4 regions of the Silvimonas sp. genome follow, and region 1 is predicted to be linked to each of the others. Evidence: predicted binding sites of a transcription regulator. Region 1 holds the regulator's gene; each other region holds the start of a gene.
The links. Region 1 encodes FliA, which starts transcription of late flagellar genes. Its sites were predicted from a motif close to GCTAAAGNTNNNNNNNNNNCNGCCGATAAT; they were not measured.
Positions count from the first base shown of each region.

Region 2: the regulator FliA is predicted to act here: its motif matches at 1,063-1,092, upstream of P4L78_RS11170 (chemotaxis protein).
Region 3: the regulator FliA is predicted to act here: its motif matches at 1,546-1,575, upstream of P4L78_RS16595 (flagellin).
Region 4: the regulator FliA is predicted to act here: its motif matches at 1,136-1,165, upstream of flgM (flagellar biosynthesis anti-sigma factor FlgM).

Region 1 is NZ_JARLJK010000066.1:69,711-71,915, forward strand. Features, by position in the region: gene rsgA (ribosome small subunit-dependent GTPase A) at 1-548, shown strand, start outside; gene P4L78_RS08300 (RNA polymerase sigma factor FliA) at 705-1,451, shown strand; gene P4L78_RS08305 (flagellar motor protein) at 1,502-2,205, shown strand, end outside.
Region 2 is NZ_JARLJK010000107.1:46,720-48,924, reverse strand. Features, by position in the region: gene P4L78_RS11170 (chemotaxis protein) at 1-957, opposite strand, end outside; gene P4L78_RS11165 (ATP-binding protein) at 1,174-2,205, shown strand, end outside.
Region 3 is NZ_JARLJK010000136.1:220,650-222,854, reverse strand. Features, by position in the region: gene P4L78_RS16595 (flagellin) at 1-1,481, opposite strand, end outside; gene P4L78_RS16590 (TIGR00180 family glycosyltransferase) at 1,777-2,205, opposite strand, start outside.
Region 4 is NZ_JARLJK010000122.1:233,047-235,251, forward strand. Features, by position in the region: gene P4L78_RS13810 (C40 family peptidase) at 1-104, shown strand, start outside; gene flgN (flagellar export chaperone FlgN) at 217-687, opposite strand; gene flgM (flagellar biosynthesis anti-sigma factor FlgM) at 771-1,079, opposite strand; gene P4L78_RS13825 (acetyl-CoA carboxylase carboxyltransferase subunit alpha) at 1,585-2,205, shown strand, end outside.

The DNA.
Region 1 (2,205 bases):
CATTGATTGTGCTGAACAAGTGCGACCTGCCTGAGGCCGTGAAAGCCCGCGAAGCACTGCGCTATTACGAAACGCTGGGTTATCCGCTGCTGGCCTTGTCGGCCAAAGAAGATGTCTCGCCGCTGCGAGCCAAGTTGCAAGGGCACACCTCCGTGCTGGTCGGGCAATCGGGCATGGGCAAGTCGACCTTGCTCAACGCGCTGATCCCGGAAGCCCGTGCGCGGGTGAACGATATTTCCACCGCACTGGATACCGGCAAGCACACCACCACGCACGCCACCCTCTACCATCTTGATGAGCAATCGGCGCTCATTGACTCACCCGGCGTGCAGTCGTTCGGGCTGGCGCATCTCAAAGAAGAGACACTGCCCAATCTGATGCCGGATTTACGCCCGTACGTTGGGCAATGCCGCTTCCACAACTGCCGGCATCGCCACGAGCCCGATTGCGCCATACTCAATGCAGCCAAAAGTGGCGCAATTGCCCAATCCCGCATGGACTTGCTCCACCGCCTGCAAGACGAACTGGCCCAGGTCAGCACCTGGTAATTGTGCGCCTGGCACGTCCGCAAAGTTGCTCAACACAGGGAATTGATATGACAATCAAGTATGCTGAGCACGTTACACCTGTCATCCTTGATCGTGCGCGCTGCGCGATGCAGTGATTTTGATATATTGATATAGCCGTAACCTGCAAGCTTCGACATGCCCGCACAACGTGCCTTACATCTTTATCGCCAGACCCAGCACGCCGGTGACGACGAGCGGGTAACTCGTCATGCGCCGCTAGTGAAGCGCATCGCCTACCATCTGGTATCGCGCCTGCCCGCCAGCGTGGATGTTGAAGACCTGATCCAGGTGGGTTTGATCGGACTGATGGAAGCGGCCCGCAATTTTGATCCGGCCGCCGGGGTGCAGTTTGAAACCTTCGCCTCGCAGCGCATACGCGGCGCCATGATCGATGAGTTGCGCAACGCCGACTGGGCCTCACGCCAGACCCGCCGCAACATGCGCGAGATCGAAACCGCATTGAGCGCACTGGAACACAAGCTCGGCCGCGCACCCTCCGAGGGCGAAGTGGCCAAATCCATGGCGCTGCCACTGGACGAATACCAGCACATGCTGGCCGAAGCCCGTGGTCATCAGTTGGTGTACTACGAAGACTTTGAAGACGAAGACGATCACAGCAGTTATCTGGATCAGTTTACGGCCGATCATAAAGCCAACCCGTTTACCCAGATTGCCGACGCCGGGTTTCGCCAGACCTTGGTCGACGGCATCGGCAAATTGCCAGAACGTGAGCAATTGGTGATGGCGCTGTACTACGATGAAGAACTGAACCTGAAAGAAATCGGCGCAGTGCTTGGTGTTACCGAATCGCGTGTCTCACAATTGCATAGTCAGGCCGTTGCCCGATTGCGCGTGCACCTCAAAGACTGGTTACATCGCTGACACGCGGATATCGCCCACAATAATTTCAACGACAAAAACCCACTCAGCGCATGGATAAAATCAGTGTTATCGGCCTTATTCTCGGTGTGGTCGCCATTACGCTGGGCCAATGGCTGGAAGGCGGCCACATTGGCTCGCTGCTCCAGTTCACCGCATTCCTGATCGTGATCGGCGGTACCGCCGGTGCGGTCATGCTGCAAAGCCGGGTATCCGACTTTGTCGCCGGCATGAAAATGGTGAAATGGGTGTTTGTGCCGCCGGTGCATGACTTTCGCCGCATCCTGAACACGCTCACCACCTGGAGCCAGCAAGCACGCCGTACCGGTTTGCTGGGGCTGGAACCCTACGTGCAAAGCGAGAAAGATCCATTCGTGAAACGCGGCGTGCAAATGCTGGTGGACGGCGCCGAACCCGAAACCATCCGCCGCTCGCTGGAACTCGATATTGATGTGTGGGAATTACACGCCCGTAGTGCGGCCAAAATCTGGGAAGCCGCTGGCGGCTACGCACCTACCATCGGTATTCTGGGCGCCGTACTGGGGTTGATCCATGTGATGGAAAACCTTTCCGATCCATCACGTTTGGGCGCCGGGATCGCCGTGGCGTTTGTCGCGACCATTTATGGTGTCGGCTCAGCCAACCTGATCTTCTTGCCTATCGCCAATAAACTCAAACTGCATATCGGCACCGAAGTTCGCCGCCGCGAAATGCTCACCGAAGGCCTGGTGACCATCGCCAGTGGCGAAAACCCGCG
Region 2 (2,205 bases), on a different contig from region 1:
GGCCACTTGCGCGTCAAGCAAGTAGTTGGCAATCGCTTGCGATAGCTTGTGGGGTTCAAACTTGGACACGTAGCCGTCTACGCCGACCGACTGGCCGAGTTTCTGGTTGGAGGTGCCAGACAACGACGAGTGCATCAAAACGGGAATACCGGCAAAACGGGCGTCGGTCTTGACCATGCGGGTGAGCATGTAGCCATCCATTTCCGGCATTTCCACATCGGTCAGGATCAACTGCAGATAATCGCGCACCGGTTTGCCCTGGATTTCCGCCGAACGGGCAATGCGCTGGAGTTCTTCCCAGGCGCGTCGGCCATTCAGCGCCGACTGGTGCCGCAAGCCCATGGCGTCCAGAGTCATTTCAATCTGGCGACGGGCCACCGCTGAATCATCGGCAAAGAACACGCGTTTTTGTGCGAACGTGTTATCGCGAATGACGGTTTCAGCATCAATGGATTGGTCGGTCTGCAGCGCTTCGGCCAGCACCTTTTCCACATCCAGCATCATGACCAGTTTGCCGCTTTCCAGTTCGGTTACGGCGGTGACGAGGCCACTCATCTGATGAGTCAGCATGTCTGGCGGCACGCGCATGGTGCTCCAGTCCAGTCGCAAGATGGTATCGACGGCTTCCACCAGGAAACCCTGGGTATGGCCGTTGTACTCGGATACGATCATGATTTCGGGGCGATTGGCGGTAACAATGCCGGCATACTTGGCCAGATCGATCACCGGCACCAATACGCCGCGCAAGCTGACCATGCCTTCTACGTTGGGCGGGGTTTCCGGCGCATGCGTGATTTCAGGCGTGCGCATGACTTCGCGGACCTTGAAAACGTTGATGCCGAAATGTTCGCGACGACCGGATCGCTGGTCTTCGCCGAGCGTAAACAGCAGAATTTCCAGCTTGTTTGTCCCGGCCAGCTTGGTGCGCGCGTCGATGCTTTTGAATAAGTCAGACACAGTGGACTCCAGGATAAAACAATCCTGCCAATAAATGTAAGTTATGTCGCATTGTGGTGTAAATCAATGCAGCATGCTGTGATAATAAGAGTGTAGCTGTTCTCCGTTATCGGTAAATGACTAAAAACCTTTAGGTTGCGAAAACGCATAACTAAAGTAGCCAATGCTTATGGCATTTATAATGGAAACGCCTGTATTCAACAAGGAGTGGCAGCAATGCCGGATGAAAGTGCCAGCATGAATCCACGCGATCTGGAAGAGGCTTTCTCATTATTTACTGCAGCGTCAAGGCAGTTGAGTGACGCTTATGCCGATTTGCAGCAGCAGGTTGAGTTTCTTACAACGCAACTTGAAATCGCCAACGGAAACCTGCGACGCGAACTGGAAGAGAAAGCTGCGTTATCTCGTAGATTAGCTCATCTTTTGGCTTGTCTACCCGCCGGTGTGGTTGAACTGGAAGCCGACGGCACCATCTTTGCATTAAATCCGGCCGCAACTGAATTGCTGGCCCCATTAACAGTGGGGGAAAACTGGCATCGCTTTTTAAGCGACAAGCTGCAATCCACGCCAGTGACCGATATCTGGGTTTATCCACGGGCACAAGGCGCATTGCGCTTGAGCATGGTGGAAAGTGATATGCCCGAGGAAGACCGGCGGATTTTGCTGGTGCACGATCTGACCGCGAGCTGGGCGCTGGAACAGGCATTAACACAACACAAACGGCTGGCTTCCATGGGTGAAATGGCGGCGGGTCTGGCTCACCAGCTGCGCACGCCGCTGGCCACCGCACTGTTGTATGCCGGCCATCTGTCGCGGGCGGAACTGGCCGAGGCAGATCGAATCAAATTTGGTGAAAAAACCACGGCACGATTACGACATCTTGAAACACTGATTCAGAACATGCTGCGTTTTGTGCGTGGCCAGGATATGTCGCTGGAACCGGTAGGACTGGTGGCAACCGTCACTGAAGCGGCTCAGACCTTGCAGCCGCAGATGGACATTCGGCACCTGCGGCTTTCGCTAAAACTGCCAGAGGATGAAATCCTGATTCTGGCAAATCGCAAGGAATTGCTTGGCGTAATTCTCAATCTCCTCGACAATGCAATGCTCGCATCTGTTGATGACAGTGAGATTGGTTTGTCGCTGGAACGCGTAGGCGACAACGCATTCTTGCGGGTTAGCGATGCTGGTTGTGGCATGTCAGCGCAAGTCCAGGCACGATTGTTCGAGCCGTTCTTTACTACCCGC
Region 3 (2,205 bases), on a different contig from region 1:
GCCGAAAGATTGGTCACCGTGGTCGACAGGTTCGAGATGGTTGAAGAGAAGCGGTTTTGCAAAGCACCAAGTTGAGCGCGTTGACTGTCGATGTACGATTGTGCACCGTCGGCAATCCGCAGGGCCTGCGTTGCGCCATCCAATGTCGAAACATCCAGGCTTTGCACGGTCTTCAGCGAAGAAGTCATGGTAGAACCCGAAGACAGACCGTAGGAAGCAGCGCCTGTCGAACTCTGACCAGTAATCACGCCGCTGGCAAAACCTGCGCCACTGGTAGTGATGGAGTACGAATTGGACGAGTTCAGCACGATCTGACCACCAAAGGTGAAGCTACCCGAACCAGAGGAGCTCACCAGAGACGAACCGGAAGTGTACTGCGCCGAACCGGCCGAGTTGGTCGTATCGTAGTTGTACTGGGTCACCGCGCCACCAAAGCCACTGGCAACACCGCTGGCCGAAGTGATCTGGATATTCGCACCGGAGTTATTGGTCAGCTTGATACCGTAAGTAACGGCACCGCTAGCGTTGGTAAAGGTGGCCAGTTGAGCTACAACGCCGGTTTGCGACTGTGCGTTGTTGAACGAAGTTACAGCCTGGTTGTAGTCCGAAGCAGTCGGAGCCTGACCTGAAACAGAGGAGGTCACGCTGAACGATACACCCGCGTAGGTGTTGTTGTTCGATGCAATAGCCAGCGAGTACGAACCCGAACCGAAACTCAGATCAACTTCAGTATTGGCAGTCGCGGTTACACCAGTGTTAGCAGCGTTGATCTTCGAAGCAACGTCGCTGGCTTGGTCAGTACCCGAAACAGCGATGGACTTGCCATTGATCGACATGGTGCCGGAGCTAGTTACCACAGCACCGGTCACAGCCACAGTGGCAGTACCGCCTACGGCCCCTTGAGTGGTGCCACTAACTTCGTTGGTATAAGCCAGTTGACCGGTACCATTACCGCCACCCATCTGGAACGTGCCGTACTGATTGGTACGGAAGTTACCCATGGTTGCAGTGATGGTCTGGTTGGCGTTGGCGCCTACCTGGTAGGTTGCAGCGGTAAAGCTGCCATCAAACAGATTCTGGCCGTTGAACTGGGTGGTTTGCGCTGTGCGGTCCAGTTCGGAAACCAGTTGGTTAACCTGGGCATTCAGAGCCTGGCGGTCGGACGAAGAGTTCGTCGCATTGCCGGATTGAACAGCCAGTTGGCGAATGGATTGCATCATATCGCCCATCTGACCCAGAGCACCTTCCGCAGTTTGCGACAGCGAAACGCCGTCGTTAGCATTGCGGGATGCCTGGTTCATGCCATTGACTTGCGACGTCATACGGTCGGAGATGGCCAGACCGGCTGCGTCATCCTTGGCGCTATTAATGCGCAGGCCGGACGACAGACGTGCCAGTGAGGTATTCAGCGAATCTTGCGACTTGCTCAGGTTTTGCTGAGCCATCAGTGACGCGACGTTTGTGTTGAGAACCAAAGACATTTGGTAGCTCCTCGTTAAGGGTTATGCGTTTAACATTCAGACGCAACACCGCGTCCTTGGACTGTTTATCGGAGATAGCCGAATAAACTTTAGGAAAATTCAAAAAAAAATTTTCCCGCAAATTTTGACAAATGAAGAAAGAAAATTCAGCCGACGCCAGTATCCGCGCTGCCGTTCAAATGCACGCTCCCTTCCCCTGTTCAACTGCCCTTTCCACCCGTTTGCGAATAAAAAAATGGCGAACCTTTTATGGCTCGCCATCGTGGTCAGGAGTGGTCTTTTGCGTCATCCATCATCAATCAGGAGACCAAGCCTTACGCCACAACTCCAGGTTATCGCCCTTCAGCATCCATTTGTCATGCACCGCATTGCGTAATTCCATGCCGCGCTGGCGAGTTGCAGACAGGTCGTCCAGGTGCATGCGAATGGCGTCAATCCAGTCTTTGTGACGATTGCGCACTCGGGTTACCGGCAAGTCAACCCGGTACGGCTCAATATCGGTACATACAACTGGAAAGCCGCAAGCACCGTACTCCAGCAAGCGCAGGTTGCTTTTGCTCTCATTAAACTGATTGTGCTCTAGCGGTGCCAGCGCCAGATCCAGTTGCAGGCTAGCCAGTTTGGCCGGATACCCTTCAATCGGTACACCTTCGTGTAACTCTTTGATATAAGGGCGCAATTTTGGAGGGCACATACCAAAAAACACCCAATCCACCTCGTTGGC
Region 4 (2,205 bases), on a different contig from region 1:
TGCACGCGCCATCCAGCAAAGGGCATATCAAGGTTGAATCGCTGAGCTCGCCATGGTTTGCAGCGCGGTTTGAGGGCGGGCGCTCGCTGATTGCCACCAACTGATATCTGCTAGCGGTGGATCTGGCGCTGCTTTCTCGCGCATAGCAAAAAGGGCACGCCAGATGGGGTGCCCTTTATTGTTTGTTCCTGGTTTCGGCTCGAACCAGCCGCTAAATCAAGCCTTGCCGCGGGTAAATGGCCCGGTCCGCCCGGTAAGCTGGCCGGAGCCCGAATACAACTGGGTGCCTTCGCCGCGCTCGTGCGCCAGTTCAGCAACAAAACCATCCACCAATTGCCGACGGGTATCAATCAACTGACCGTTGCTTTTGTTGATGGCAGAAGCCTGACGCGCTTGTTCGCGTAATGTTTCCCAAGCACCTGCGCCTTGCGGCAAGTGCGCGGCCAGCCACTGGCGGATATCGGCTTCCCGGCTGGCGATACCATTGGCATTGAACCATTCTTCGACGGCACCGGTGGCTTGTTCGGTTTTGCCGGCACTTTGCTGCTTGGCGGAGATCAAGGTGGCCAGATCGTCAATCCGGTTGCTGACCAGGCAATCCTGTTCTTGCTGCAACAACTGCAGCAACTCGGCCAGTGCGGCCGAAGCTTTTTCAATCAGCTCAAGTACGGATTCAGGTTGCACCACAGAGGCAGTCGCTACAAAGAAGGGTGAAGAGGGCTCTGTGCCACCAGTGAACGGGCACAGTTGGCAACGCGGCGGTTATTGCTTTATTGCTGCAGCAAATCTTGTACGCTGGAGATCAGCTTGTCGGCAATCCGGTCGCTGCTCACGGTAAAGCGACCTTCGCTGATCGCTTGGCGCAAAGAAGCCACGCGTTCGCTATCGAACACGCTGTTATCGCCGCCGGTTTGATCTGCTTGCCCCAATTGCGCCGCAGCCGGGTTCAGGGTTACGTTTTCCTGAGCGGTACTGGTCGCTTGTGCCGAGGCTGACTGGGTCGCGGGTGCAGGCGTCCGACTCGCGTCGGTACGTGCGGGCGATTGCAGTGAAACCTTGCTAGATTGGTCTATTTTCATGTTTACCTTTCCCGCCCACCGGCACGGCGGGCTGCGCATTAACGTTTATTATGCCAATTATCGGCTGTGCGCGTAGGAACTTTAGGATTGATTTTCATTGCCAGCCACAACCGGGCAGGGCGACGTGCGCAAACGATCGCAACTGATGATAAACAAGCACGTCATTGCACTGGTGAAGAATGGCTCACGTGTCGCAACGAACCGACAAAAGGTCATCAGTGCTTTGATACAAACTGCAGACCGGGTTAGTCGCATCAGAGCCAATACCTTACAGATTAAGGCTTGTAGCCTGATCACGGATTTACGGGTCACCAGGCCGGTTGCTGTTCCGTCGTGCCATGCTTGGGGGAGGCAGAACGTTGCTGTATAGTTGCGTGATTTTTGGGTTCCACCCCATACGAAACAGGTCGCTGACGCCGCTGCGCAGGCCGAAAATACGGTGGAACACAACGCAATCTGACGCAATACCCAAGCCCTGGCGGCTTCTCAGGGAAACAAAAACAGCATGAAGACCACTTTTCTGGATTTTGAACAACCGATCGCCGAACTCGAAAACAAAATCGAGGAACTGCGTTTTGTGCAGGATGATTCGGCCGTAGATATCTCCGTGGAAATTGGCCACCTGGAAAAGAAAAGCCAGGAACTGACCAAGAGTATCTATAGCAAGATCACCTCGGCACAGATCGGGCAGGTGGCACGCCACCCGCAACGTCCGTACACCCTTGATTACGTCAAGGCGCTATTTACTGATTTTGAAGAACTGCACGGTGATCGCCACTATGCAGACGATGCAGCCATTGTTGGCGGCGTAGGCCGTTTTAACGGTCAAAGCGTCGTGGTCATTGGCCATCAGAAAGGCCGTGATACCAAAGACCGGCAATACCGCAACTTTGGCATGCCGCGTCCGGAAGGCTACCGCAAGGCTTTGCGCCTGATGAAGCTGGCTGAAAAATTCAACCTGCCGATCATGACCTTTGTGGATACGCCGGGTGCGTATCCGGGCATTGGCGCAGAAGAGCGCGGCCAGTCCGAGGCCATTGGCCGCAATCTGTTCGAGATGACCAAACTGCGCGTGCCGATTATCTGCACGGTGATCGGTGAGGGTGGCTCGGGCGGCGCGTTGGCG